3 regions of the Cellulomonas jepli genome follow, and region 1 is predicted to be linked to each of the others. Evidence: riboswitches for the same ligand, from Rfam matches in the RefSeq annotation. Region 1 holds a riboswitch; each other region holds the start of a gene.
What was found. A riboswitch is a leader RNA that binds a small molecule or an ion and turns the genes downstream of it on or off. The one in region 1 is predicted to bind S-adenosylmethionine.

Region 1 (3,265 bases):
CACCGTCCCGCCGCCGCTCTGCTGGCGCAGCGCGAGCTCGTGCTGCGGGTGCGAGGGCAGGTACGGGTAGCGCACGGCCGCCACGCCGGGGTGCAGCTCGAGCCACGTCGCGACGCGCAGCGCGGACGCCGTCTGGTGGCGCACGCGCAGCGACAGCGTCTCGAGGCCCTTGAGCAGGACCCACGCGTTGAACGGGCTGAGCGAGGGGCCGGTGTTGCGGATCAGCGTCTGCACCGGGCCGTGCACGTACTCCTCGGACCCGAGGATGGCCCCGCCGAGCACCCGGCCCTGGCCGTCGATGTGCTTGGTCGCGGAGTAGACGAGCACGTCGGCGCCGTGCTCGAGCGGCCGGGACAGGACGGGGGTCGCGAACACGTTGTCGACGACCACGACGGCGCCGGCGTCGTGCGCGAGGCGGCTGACGGCCGCGATGTCGACGAGGTCCTGCATCGGGTTGGACGGCGTCTCGAAGAACACGACGTCGGCCGGGGTCGCGAGCGCCTCCTCCCACTGCGCGAGCACGTGCCCGTCGACGTACTCGGTGGTCACGCCCCACTTCGCGAGGATGTCGTCGAGGATCACGACGGTCGACCCGAACAGCGCGCGGGAGGCGACGACGCGCGAGCCGGAGCGCACGAGCGCGGCGAGGGCCGTGAAGACCGCGGACATGCCGGTCGCGGTGGCGTACGCGGCCTCGGCGCCGTCGAGCAGGCGCAGGCGCTCCTCGAACGTCGAGACCGTCGGGTTGGAGTAGCGCGAGTAGAGGAACCGGTCGACGTCGCCGGCGAACGCCGACTCGGCCTCGCCGGCCGACCCGTACACGTACCCCTGGGTCAGGAACAGCGCCTCGGACGTCTCGCCGAACTCGGTGCGCACGAGCCCGCCGCGCACCGCGAGCGTGTCGGGGCGCAGCGTGCTGCGGTCGACGGAGCGGTCGTCCCAGTCGAACGGTCCGGGCGTGCGGCGGGCGCTCACCGCTGCCGCCAGGGCAGGCCGGCGGCGCGCCAGCCGGTCGCCCCGCGCTGCCCGTCCGGGCCGACGCCGCCCTCGAAGCCGTCGAGCACGTTGTACGCGGGGCCGAGCCCGGCGGCGGTGGCGAGCTTCGCGGCGCCGACCGAGCGGACGCCCGAGCGGCACAGGAACACCACGGGCCGTTCGTCGCCGGGTGCGAGGCCGCTCGCGTCCAGCTCGTCGACGAACGCCGGGTTGGGCCGGCCGGTGCCGTCGACCCACTCGACGAACGCCGCGGGGCGACCGGTGGTGGACGTGTCGGGGACGCCGATCGTCGCCCACTCGCCGTCGGTGCGGACGTCGACGAGCAGCGCGCGCTCGTCGTGCTCCAGCAGCTCCCACGCCTGCTGCGGGGTCAGGTCACCCGCGTAGCCGCCGGCGCTCACGCGGGGAGGACCTGGGCGCGCGGCACGGGGACCGGGCCGGACGTGGGGACGGGGTCGGGCAGGACGACCGCCTGCGCGACGATCACCCGGGTCCCGTCGAACGTCGCCGCGGGGCCGCCGTGCAGCACGTAGCCCTCGTCGAGCGCGGCGCTGATGCGCTCGCAGAACGTGCGGTCGTCGGGCCCGGTCAGGAGCCGGTAGCGCAGGCGCTCGGGCTCGGGGGTGCCGGCGTCCGGGGCGGGGTCGGGCGTGCCGGTGCCGCCGGTCCCGGTCGTCGGGTCGGGTGCGTCGCTCATGTCGCCTCCATCGGTCCTGGCGGTAGCACCCTGCTCCAGGCACGTCGTGCCTGCGGGTTGCTGCGGCGTCGTCGAGCCAGATCTCTCGGCCGCTCTGGATGGTGACGGCGATCGTAGGCTCACGTCCGGCCGCCGTCCAAGCCTCGACCCCACGCGGTCCGGCATGCGAGACGCCGTGCCCACCCGTTGACACCGACGGGCTCTCCCGGGGATTCTCGACGCAGGTCATGAGTGCCAGCACGAAGCCCCGGCTTGCTGGCCGGCAACCCTCCTCCGCGGTGGGGTGCCCCGGGTGACGACCTGGCCGTGCCGCCGATCGGCGGACGGCAAGCGCGGGGTCCTCACCACGGGTCCCCACCGACCTGTCGAGGAGCACCATGTCCGTGATCACCGAGGCCACCGCCTGTGCGACGACGCCGCTCGACGGGCTCCTGCCCGTCGTCGGGGGTGGGACCCAGGTGCCCCTGCTCGACGGCACGAGCCGCACCTACGCCAACCTCGACTACGCGGCGAGCGCCCCCGCGCTCGAGGCCGTCGCGGCGCGCGTCACCGAGGTCCTGCCGCTCTACGCGTCCGTGCACCGCGGCGCCGGCTACCTCTCGCAGGTGTCGACCGCGCTGTACGAGGCGTCCCGGCAGACGATCGCCCGGTTCGTCGGGGCCCGCGCGGACGACGTCGCGATCATCACCCGGAACACGACCGACGCCCTCAACCTGCTCGCGGGCGTCGTCCCGCCGGGCGCCGACGGGACCCCGGGCCGGGTGCTCGTGCTGGACGTCGAGCACCACGCGAACCTGCTGCCGTGGGGCCAGGGCCCGGACCGCGCGTCGACCGTCGTGCCGATCGCCGGGACGGTCGCCGAGACGCTCGACGTGCTGGCCCGCGAGCTCGCCGCGCAGCCGCACGCGCTCGTCGCGCTCACCGGCGCGTCGAACGTCACGGGCGAGGCGCTGCCGCTCGACGAGGTGGTGCGCCTGGCCCACGCCGCCGGTGCGCGGGTCGTGGTCGACGGCGCGCAGCTCGTCCCGCACCGCGGGTTCGACCTCGCCGCGACCGGGGCCGACTACGTCGCGTTCTCGGGGCACAAGACGTACGCGCCGTTCGGTGCGGGTGCGCTCGTGGGCCGGCGCGACTGGCTCGACGCGGGCGAGCCGTACCTCGCGGGCGGCGGCGCGGTGCGGGACGTGCGCGCGGACCGCACGATCTGGCAGCCCGCGCCCGCGCGGCACGAGGCCGGGTCGCCGAACGTGGTCGGCGCGATCGCGCTGGCCGAGGCGTGCGAGGTGCTCGCGGGGCTCCCCGCCGGTGCGCTCGAGGAGCACGAGGCCGCGCTGCGCGCCCGGCTCGTCGACGGCCTCGCTGCGCTCGACGGGGTGCGGGTCGTGCGCATCTGGCCCGACTCCGGCGAGCCCGTCGGGGTCGTGACGTTCACGGTCGGCGAGCACGACCCGGGCCTCGTCGCCGCCTACCTCGCCGCCGAGCACGGGATCGGCGTGCGCGACGGGCGGTTCTGCGCCCACCCCCTGCTCCAGCGCCTCGGTGCGGCGGACGGCGCCATCCGCGCGTCGGTCG
Region 2 (3,265 bases), on a different contig from region 1:
CCGGTTCGACGACGCGGACGTCACCCGGCTCCTGGCCGACGCGGGGATCGTGCGCAACCGGGCCAAGATCGAGGCCACGATCGCCAACGCCCGCGCCGTCCTCGCGCTGCACGAGGCCGGGCGCACGCTCGACGAGGTCGTCTGGTCGTTCGCCCCGGCCGACGCCGTCGCCGGGTCGCGCCAGCGCCCCGCGACCTGGAGCGACGTGCCCGCGCAGACCGACGAGTCCAAGGCGCTGGCCCGCGAGCTCAAGCGCCTGGGCTTCCGGTTCCTCGGCCCGACGACCGTGTACGCGGCGATGCAGGCGTGCGGCCTGGTCGACGACCACCTCGCGGGCTGCCCGGTCGTCGCGGGGCGCTGAGCGAGGTCAGCCACGGCCACGGGAGCGCGGCGCGCGGTAGGCGGCGCGCGGCACTGGGCACGTGGCACGTGGCACGTGGCACGTGGGACGTCGCACGTCGGACGTCGGACGCGAGCCGCGTCGTCGTTGGTCGTTGGTGGTTGCCCGCTGGCCGCTGGCCGCTGGCACATCGTCGCCTGTTCGTCACGCCGGCGTCGTCCGCCCGACACACGTGCTCCCTAGCGTCGGACCGACAACGAGAGAGAGCGGGGCACCGATGACCCTCACGCTGACGCTCGTCCGCCACGGGCGCACCTACTTCAACGCACGCCGGATCATGCAGGGACGCTGCGACTCGCCGCTCACGCGGGACGGTCGTGCGGGCGTCCGCACGACCGCCCGGCACCTCGCCGGCACGCCGTTCACCGCAGCGTGGTCCTCGCCCTCGGGGCGGGCCGTCGCGACCGCCGTCGAGCTGCTCCGCCACCACCCCGACGTCCGCCTGCGCACCGACCCCGGGCTGCTCGAGTACAGCTTCGGCATCTACGAGCGGAAGCACGAGGGCGTGCTCGACGACGTCGTCGCGTGGCCCGAGCTCGTCACGGAGGTCCTCGCGGGCCGCCACCCCGGGCTGCCGGGCGGCGAGCCCGGTGCGGAGTTCATGCACCGGACCCGGGACGTGTTCGCGCGGATCGCCGCCCAGCACGGCGACGGCGGGCACGTGCTCGTCGTCGGGCACGGGCTCGCGCTCGGCGCCTACCTGGCGACGGTCGACGAGGTGGGTCTCGTGCCGCTGCCGAACGCGTCCGTCTCGACGGTCGAGGTGGAGCCCGACGGCGCGGCGCGGCTGACGAGCGTCGCCGTCGACGTCGCCGGACAGGGGCACATCGCGGCCCGCCCGATGCGCACGCCGACCCCGGTGGCCTCGATCGCCTGACCCGGAGCCGCACGACCTGGACCGGCCCACCGGGCACCCCCTGGCCTGCACGTCGCCCGTCCCGCACCTCGCCCGACCCGCACCTCGCCCGACCCGCACGGCCCCCGAGCCAGCCGCACGCCCCCTCGTCGCGTCCCGGGCGCTCGCCGTCGCGGGCGTACCTCCGAGCGTGGACGGCCTCATCTCGGTTGGTGAGAGGCATTGCTCAGCATGCGGGACCAGCCCTATGCTCGGCTCACCATCCAGAGCGGCCGAGAGTCCTGGCTCGTCGACGCCGCAGCAACCCCCCTCTCACGAGGGTGTGGGTGCTTCCGCCAGGTTCGATGGAGTTGACGATGACGTGCACGTCCCCGTGTCCGCGACCCTCCCGGGCGGCCACCCCGCGACGGACCGCCTCATGAGCGCCCCCGTGACCGACGCCGCGCCCGACGCACCCCCCGTCCCGCGCGACGCCCCGACCGGCGACTCCCTGCGCACGGCCCCGGGTGCGCGCGACGTGCTCGCGCCGGTCGACCGGCCGACGGTCTCGTTCGAGCTGTTCCCGCCCCGCAACCCGGACGCCGCCCCGAAGCTGTGGGCGACGATCCAGGCGCTCGGCGAGACCCGCCCCGACTTCGTCTCCGTGACCTACGGGGCAGCGGGCAAGACGCGCACCACCACGCGCGGGCTCGTCCGCCGCCTGCTGCGCGAGACGTCGCTCAACCCGATCGCGCACCTGACGTGCGTCGGGACCTCGCGCGCCGAGGTCACCGCGGTCGTCGAGGAGTTCCTCGACGAGGGTGTCCGGTCGTTCCTCGCGCTGCGCGGGGACCCGCCCGCCGACCAGGCCGACTGGCGCCCGCACCCCGACGGCCTCGAGACCGCGAGCGAGCTCGTCGCGCTGCTCCGCGAGATCGAGGAGCGTCGGTGCCGGCAGAGCCTCGCGCAGAAGGTCCGCGCGACCGTGCGTCCCCTGTCGATCGCCGTCGCCGCGTTCCCGCGCGGCAACGCGGGCACGGGCAGCACGCGCGCGCAGGACGTCGCGGCGCTGCTCGCCAAGCAGGAGGCCGGGGCCGACTTCGCGATCACGCAGGTCTTCTACGACGCGGGCAGCTATCTCGAGCTCGTCGCCGAGGCGCGTGAGGCCGGCGTCACGATCCCGATCATCCCCGGCATCATCCCGACGACCGACCCCGCCCGGCTCCTGCGGGTCGAGGCGCTCACCGGCGTCCCGGTCCCCCGGCCGCTGCTCGAGCGGCTCGGCTCGGTCGACGACGACGCCGAGCGGCACCGGGTCGGCATCCGCGCGAGCGTCGACCTCGTGAACGCCGTGCTCGACGGCGGCGCCCCGGGCGTCCACGTCTACACCTACAACACCCACCACGCCGCGCTGGACCTGCTCGAGGGTGCACACCTCGGCGGCGGAGCTCCGACAGCTCCCGACCGGACCCCCAGGCCGCAGGCCGGCTCACCCAGCCCCGTCCCCGCCCCCACGAACTGATCGAGGACCCACGATGACGAGCACCACCCCCGCGTCCGCGCTGCCCGAGTTCCCCGCCGGGACGATCCTCGGCTACCCGCGCATCGGTCCCCGCCGCGAGCTCAAGAAGGCCATCGAGGCGTTCTGGGCCGGCAAGACGTCCGCCGAGGAGGTCGAGGCGGTCGCCGCCGACCTGCGCAAGCGCACCCGCACGCACCTCGCCGGCCTGGGCCTGCGCACCGACGTGCCCGCGATCCCGAGCGCGTTCTCGTTCTACGACCAGGTGCTCGACGCGACGAACCTCGTGGGCGCCGTCCCGGCCCGCTTCGCCGACCTCGTCGACGCCGAGGGTCGCCTCGACCTCGCGGGCTACTCGACGGTCGCCCGCGGCCGCGGCGAGGACCTGCCCCTCGAGATGACCAAGTGGTTCGACACGAACTACCACTACCTCGTCCCGGAGATCGGTCCGGAGACGGAGTTCCGCTACGCGAGCGACCGCACGGTCCGCGAGTTCGTCGAGGGCCTCGCC
Region 3 (3,265 bases), on a different contig from region 1:
AGAACACCGCGGCGGGCCCGCTCATCGGTCTGGACCGCGACGGCACCGGCGTCGAGCGCGGCTACCTCGTGACGAACCTCGACCTGCAGGACCTCGTCTCGTACCTGCCGATGATCTACGCGCCCGCGCCCAAGCGGGTGCTGGACACCCGCTCGGCCGCGGGGCGCGCGTCGATCGTCGGCCGCACCGCGGGCGCCCTCGACGCCGGCGGTCGCGTCACCGCCGGCGCGACGATCGACGTCGCGGTGGACGCCGCGACGGGGGACCTCGACGTCGCCAGCATCTTCGTCAACCTGACGGTCACGATGGGTGCCGGGCTCGGCCACGTCACCCTGTTCCCGCACGGCGTCGCTCGCCCCGACACGTCGACGATCAACTTCTACGCGAACCAGGACCTCGCCAACTTCGCGGTCACGGCCGTGGGGATGCTCGAGGGCCGGCCGACGATCCGCCTGTACGTCACGAGCACCGTGCACCTCATCCTCGACGTGACCGCGGTCTACGGCTCCTTCCCGGTCGCCACGACGGGGGCGGGTGCGGCGCGCAGCCCGCTGCTGCCCGAGCTGCGGGTCGACGGCCAGGGCTGACACCGCCGGGTCGGCGCACGGCGCCGGCCCACCCGATCCACCCGACCCCGGGCGCGTCGACGCGCCCGGGGTCGCTTCGTCGTGCCCGGTTCACCGCGCGTGACCGTGGACAGGCAGTCCAGCACCTGAGCATCCCCGCGAAGCGGTCGACCGCTCACGTGGTGCTGTTCTCCGCACCACCGTCCCTGGACCGAGGTAGGTCATGAGCTCCTGCGCGCAGCCTCGGCTGGCGCAACGGCAACCCTCCGCACGGCGGGGTGCCCCGGGCAAGGACCTGGTCGTGGACCCCGACCGCACCTTGAGGAAGCCCGTCGGTCGTTGACCCGCGTGGTGCCCGGGAGAAGCATGGGACCACCACCTGCACCGGCGCACCGCGGCCCCCACGGGCCGACCCGGAGCCTCCGCAGGCGCGACCCGCACACGACCGTGTGCCCGGGGGCTCCGGCGAGACGCCGCGAGCCTCACGCACCGCGCCCCGCGACCCGCCGAGCACGTCATCCGGCCCGCCGCCCGCACGGCGCACCGACCCCGCAGGCGCGTGGATCTCGGAGGGGGAACCACCATGGCAGCCGTCGACACCGTCCAGCACCTCGGAACCGAGCACGGGTACCGGTTCTTCGAGAGCGTCCTCGAGAAGTCCGACGACGCCCGCACCCTGCACGGCGAGCTCACCGCGCTCGGGCTCGAGGCGCAGCCGGAGCGCACCCAGCTGTTCTCCGTGTTCAGCCCGGACAGCCTGCAGTCCATCGCCATCTCGGTCACGCCGTTCAGCAGCAAGGACCAGACCCAGGAGGGCGGGCTGAGCGTGTCCGAGGGTGGGCACGCGCAGGCCGTCGTCGTCGACATCAAGGACCGCACCACGATCGCCGCGTTCGAGCACCTGGCTCTGCAGGACGGCCAGGTGGTCCGCTCGAAGCACGACACCGAGGAGCTGACCCGGGGCCGCGAGGGCGGCAAGGGCCGTGCGTCGGACGGGTACATCCGCGAGCTCGCGGAGCGCGTGGGCAAGGTGCCGGCCGGCCGCCACCTCGTCGAGATCGAGGCCCGTCAGGTGCGATCGCTCGCGAGCGTCTCCTACAACACGCTGCTCGGCGACGACTTCTCCCAGTCGGTGCACGACAAGGAGGAGATCACCGCGCTCCAGGGCAGCACACGGCTCGTCGCCGAGATCGGGCTGTTCGTGCTGTTCCGCACGTCGGGGTCGGCGTGCTGCAGCTGCTCGTGCTCGTGCTGGGGATCGAGCAGCTGCAGCTGCAGCTATGCCGGCTGAGGACGGGGACCGCCCGGTGCGCGCGGACGACCGGCTGCGCGTGCCGGAGCGGTTCACGGTCGTCCCGGCGCCCGACGGGTCGTTCCGCCTGCACTCGCTGACCTTCTCGCTCGAGCTGCGCGGCGGCCGGGGGGACCTGCTCGGGCGCCTGCTCGCGCTGCTCGACCGCGAGCGCTACTGGGCCGAGGTGCTCGCGGCGTTCGAACCGGACGACCGTCCCCGGGTGACCGCGGAGGTCGACGCGCTGCTCGAGCGGGGCGCGCTCGAGGTCGTGCACGACGTGCCCGGGCTGACCGCGGCCGAGCGCCGGCGCCTCGCACCGCAGATCGCGTTCTTCTCCCACTTCGTCGCACCGGAGCGGGAGGGCGCGGCGGACGACGGGACGGGCGAGGTGCTCCCGCGGTCCGGCGAGGAGTACCAGCTCCTGCTGGCCCGGAGCACCGTCGTGGTCGTCGGGCTCGGGGCCACCGGCTCCGCGGTCGTGCGGGCGCTCGCGGTCGCGGGCGTCGGGCGGGTCGTCGTGTGCGACCCCGGCACGGTCGATGCCGGGGACCGGGCCTCGGACGGGCTGCTCGGTGGGGCGCCCGTGGGCGAGCCCCGCGCGGCGGTCGTGCGGCGGCGTGTCGAGGACCTCGGGACCGGGACGTCGGTCGAGCCGGCCGACCGGCCCGGGGACGTCGACGGGTGGGTCCGGCTGCTCGACGGCGCGGGGTGCGCGGCGCTCGCGGAGGACTCCGCCGACCCGCGCACCTACGAGCTGGTCAACGAGGCGGCGCTCGTCACGGGTACCCCGTGGTCGAGCGCGCGCCCGGCCGGCTTCGAGGTCCACGTGGGCCCGACGGTGCTCCCGCACGAGACCGCGTGCTGGACGTGCTTCGAGCTCCGTCGCCGCAGCAACGTCCCGGACCTCGCCGAGCTCGACCTCGTGGACCGGCACTCGCGGGTCGCCGGACTACGGCCGGAGCACCTGCTCGTGAGCCCGGCGGCGGCGCTCCTCGCGCTCGAGGTCGTCAAGGTCGTGACGCTGTTCACGGCGCCTGCGTCCTACGCGCACCTGCTGAGCCTGAGCCTCGTGAGCGGGACGACGCGGCTCCACCCGGTGCTGCGCGTCCCGCGGTGCCCCGCCTGTGGGCGCCCGGCGCAGGCCCGGCCGACCATCCACGTGTGGCAGCGCAGCGCGGGGGAGGACGCCCGTGACCGGGACGCTGTCGCACGCTGAGCCGCTCCCCGAGCCGGCCGTCGAGCCCGCACGCGCCCGTGCCGTGCGCGCCGGCGAGGTGCCGGGCGCAGGCCCGGGGTCACGCCGCGGGTCGGCGGCCGGGCCGTCGCGCGCGGCCCCGTCCCCCGTGGACGACCTCACGGGGCTCGTCCGCTGGGTGCTCGACATCCCGACCGAGCCGGGGGAGCC

Region 2: it holds a riboswitch for S-adenosylmethionine, as region 1 does, so the genes downstream of both, AB6N24_RS13575 (methylenetetrahydrofolate reductase) here and AB6N24_RS06710 (DUF1737 domain-containing protein) in region 1, are expected to answer to the same signal.
Region 3: it holds a riboswitch for S-adenosylmethionine, as region 1 does, so the genes downstream of both, AB6N24_RS17405 (hypothetical protein) here and AB6N24_RS06710 (DUF1737 domain-containing protein) in region 1, are expected to answer to the same signal.

The regions. Positions count from the first base shown of each region.
Region 1 covers NZ_JBFTER010000019.1:11,401-14,665, forward strand. Annotated here, with positions in the region: gene AB6N24_RS06700 (O-succinylhomoserine sulfhydrylase) at 1-975, opposite strand, end outside; gene AB6N24_RS06705 (rhodanese-like domain-containing protein) at 972-1,397, opposite strand; gene AB6N24_RS06710 (DUF1737 domain-containing protein) at 1,394-1,693, opposite strand; SAM riboswitch class I at 1,698-1,798, opposite strand; SAM riboswitch class IV at 1,917-2,032, shown strand; gene AB6N24_RS06715 (aminotransferase class V-fold PLP-dependent enzyme) at 2,071-3,265, shown strand, end outside.
Region 2 covers NZ_JBFTER010000054.1:25,516-28,780, reverse strand. Annotated here, with positions in the region: gene AB6N24_RS13585 (DNA-3-methyladenine glycosylase I) at 1-361, shown strand, start outside; gene AB6N24_RS13580 (histidine phosphatase family protein) at 618-1,277, shown strand; SAM riboswitch class I at 1,513-1,607, shown strand; gene AB6N24_RS13575 (methylenetetrahydrofolate reductase) at 1,675-2,757, shown strand; gene metE (5-methyltetrahydropteroyltriglutamate--homocysteine S-methyltransferase) at 2,771-3,265, shown strand, end outside.
Region 3 covers NZ_JBFTER010000087.1:3,558-6,822, forward strand. Annotated here, with positions in the region: gene AB6N24_RS17400 (hypothetical protein) at 1-587, shown strand, start outside; SAM riboswitch class IV at 786-887, shown strand; gene AB6N24_RS17405 (hypothetical protein) at 1,150-1,857, shown strand; gene AB6N24_RS17410 (TOMM precursor leader peptide-binding protein) at 1,847-3,076, shown strand; gene AB6N24_RS17415 (YcaO-like family protein) at 3,051-3,265, shown strand, end outside.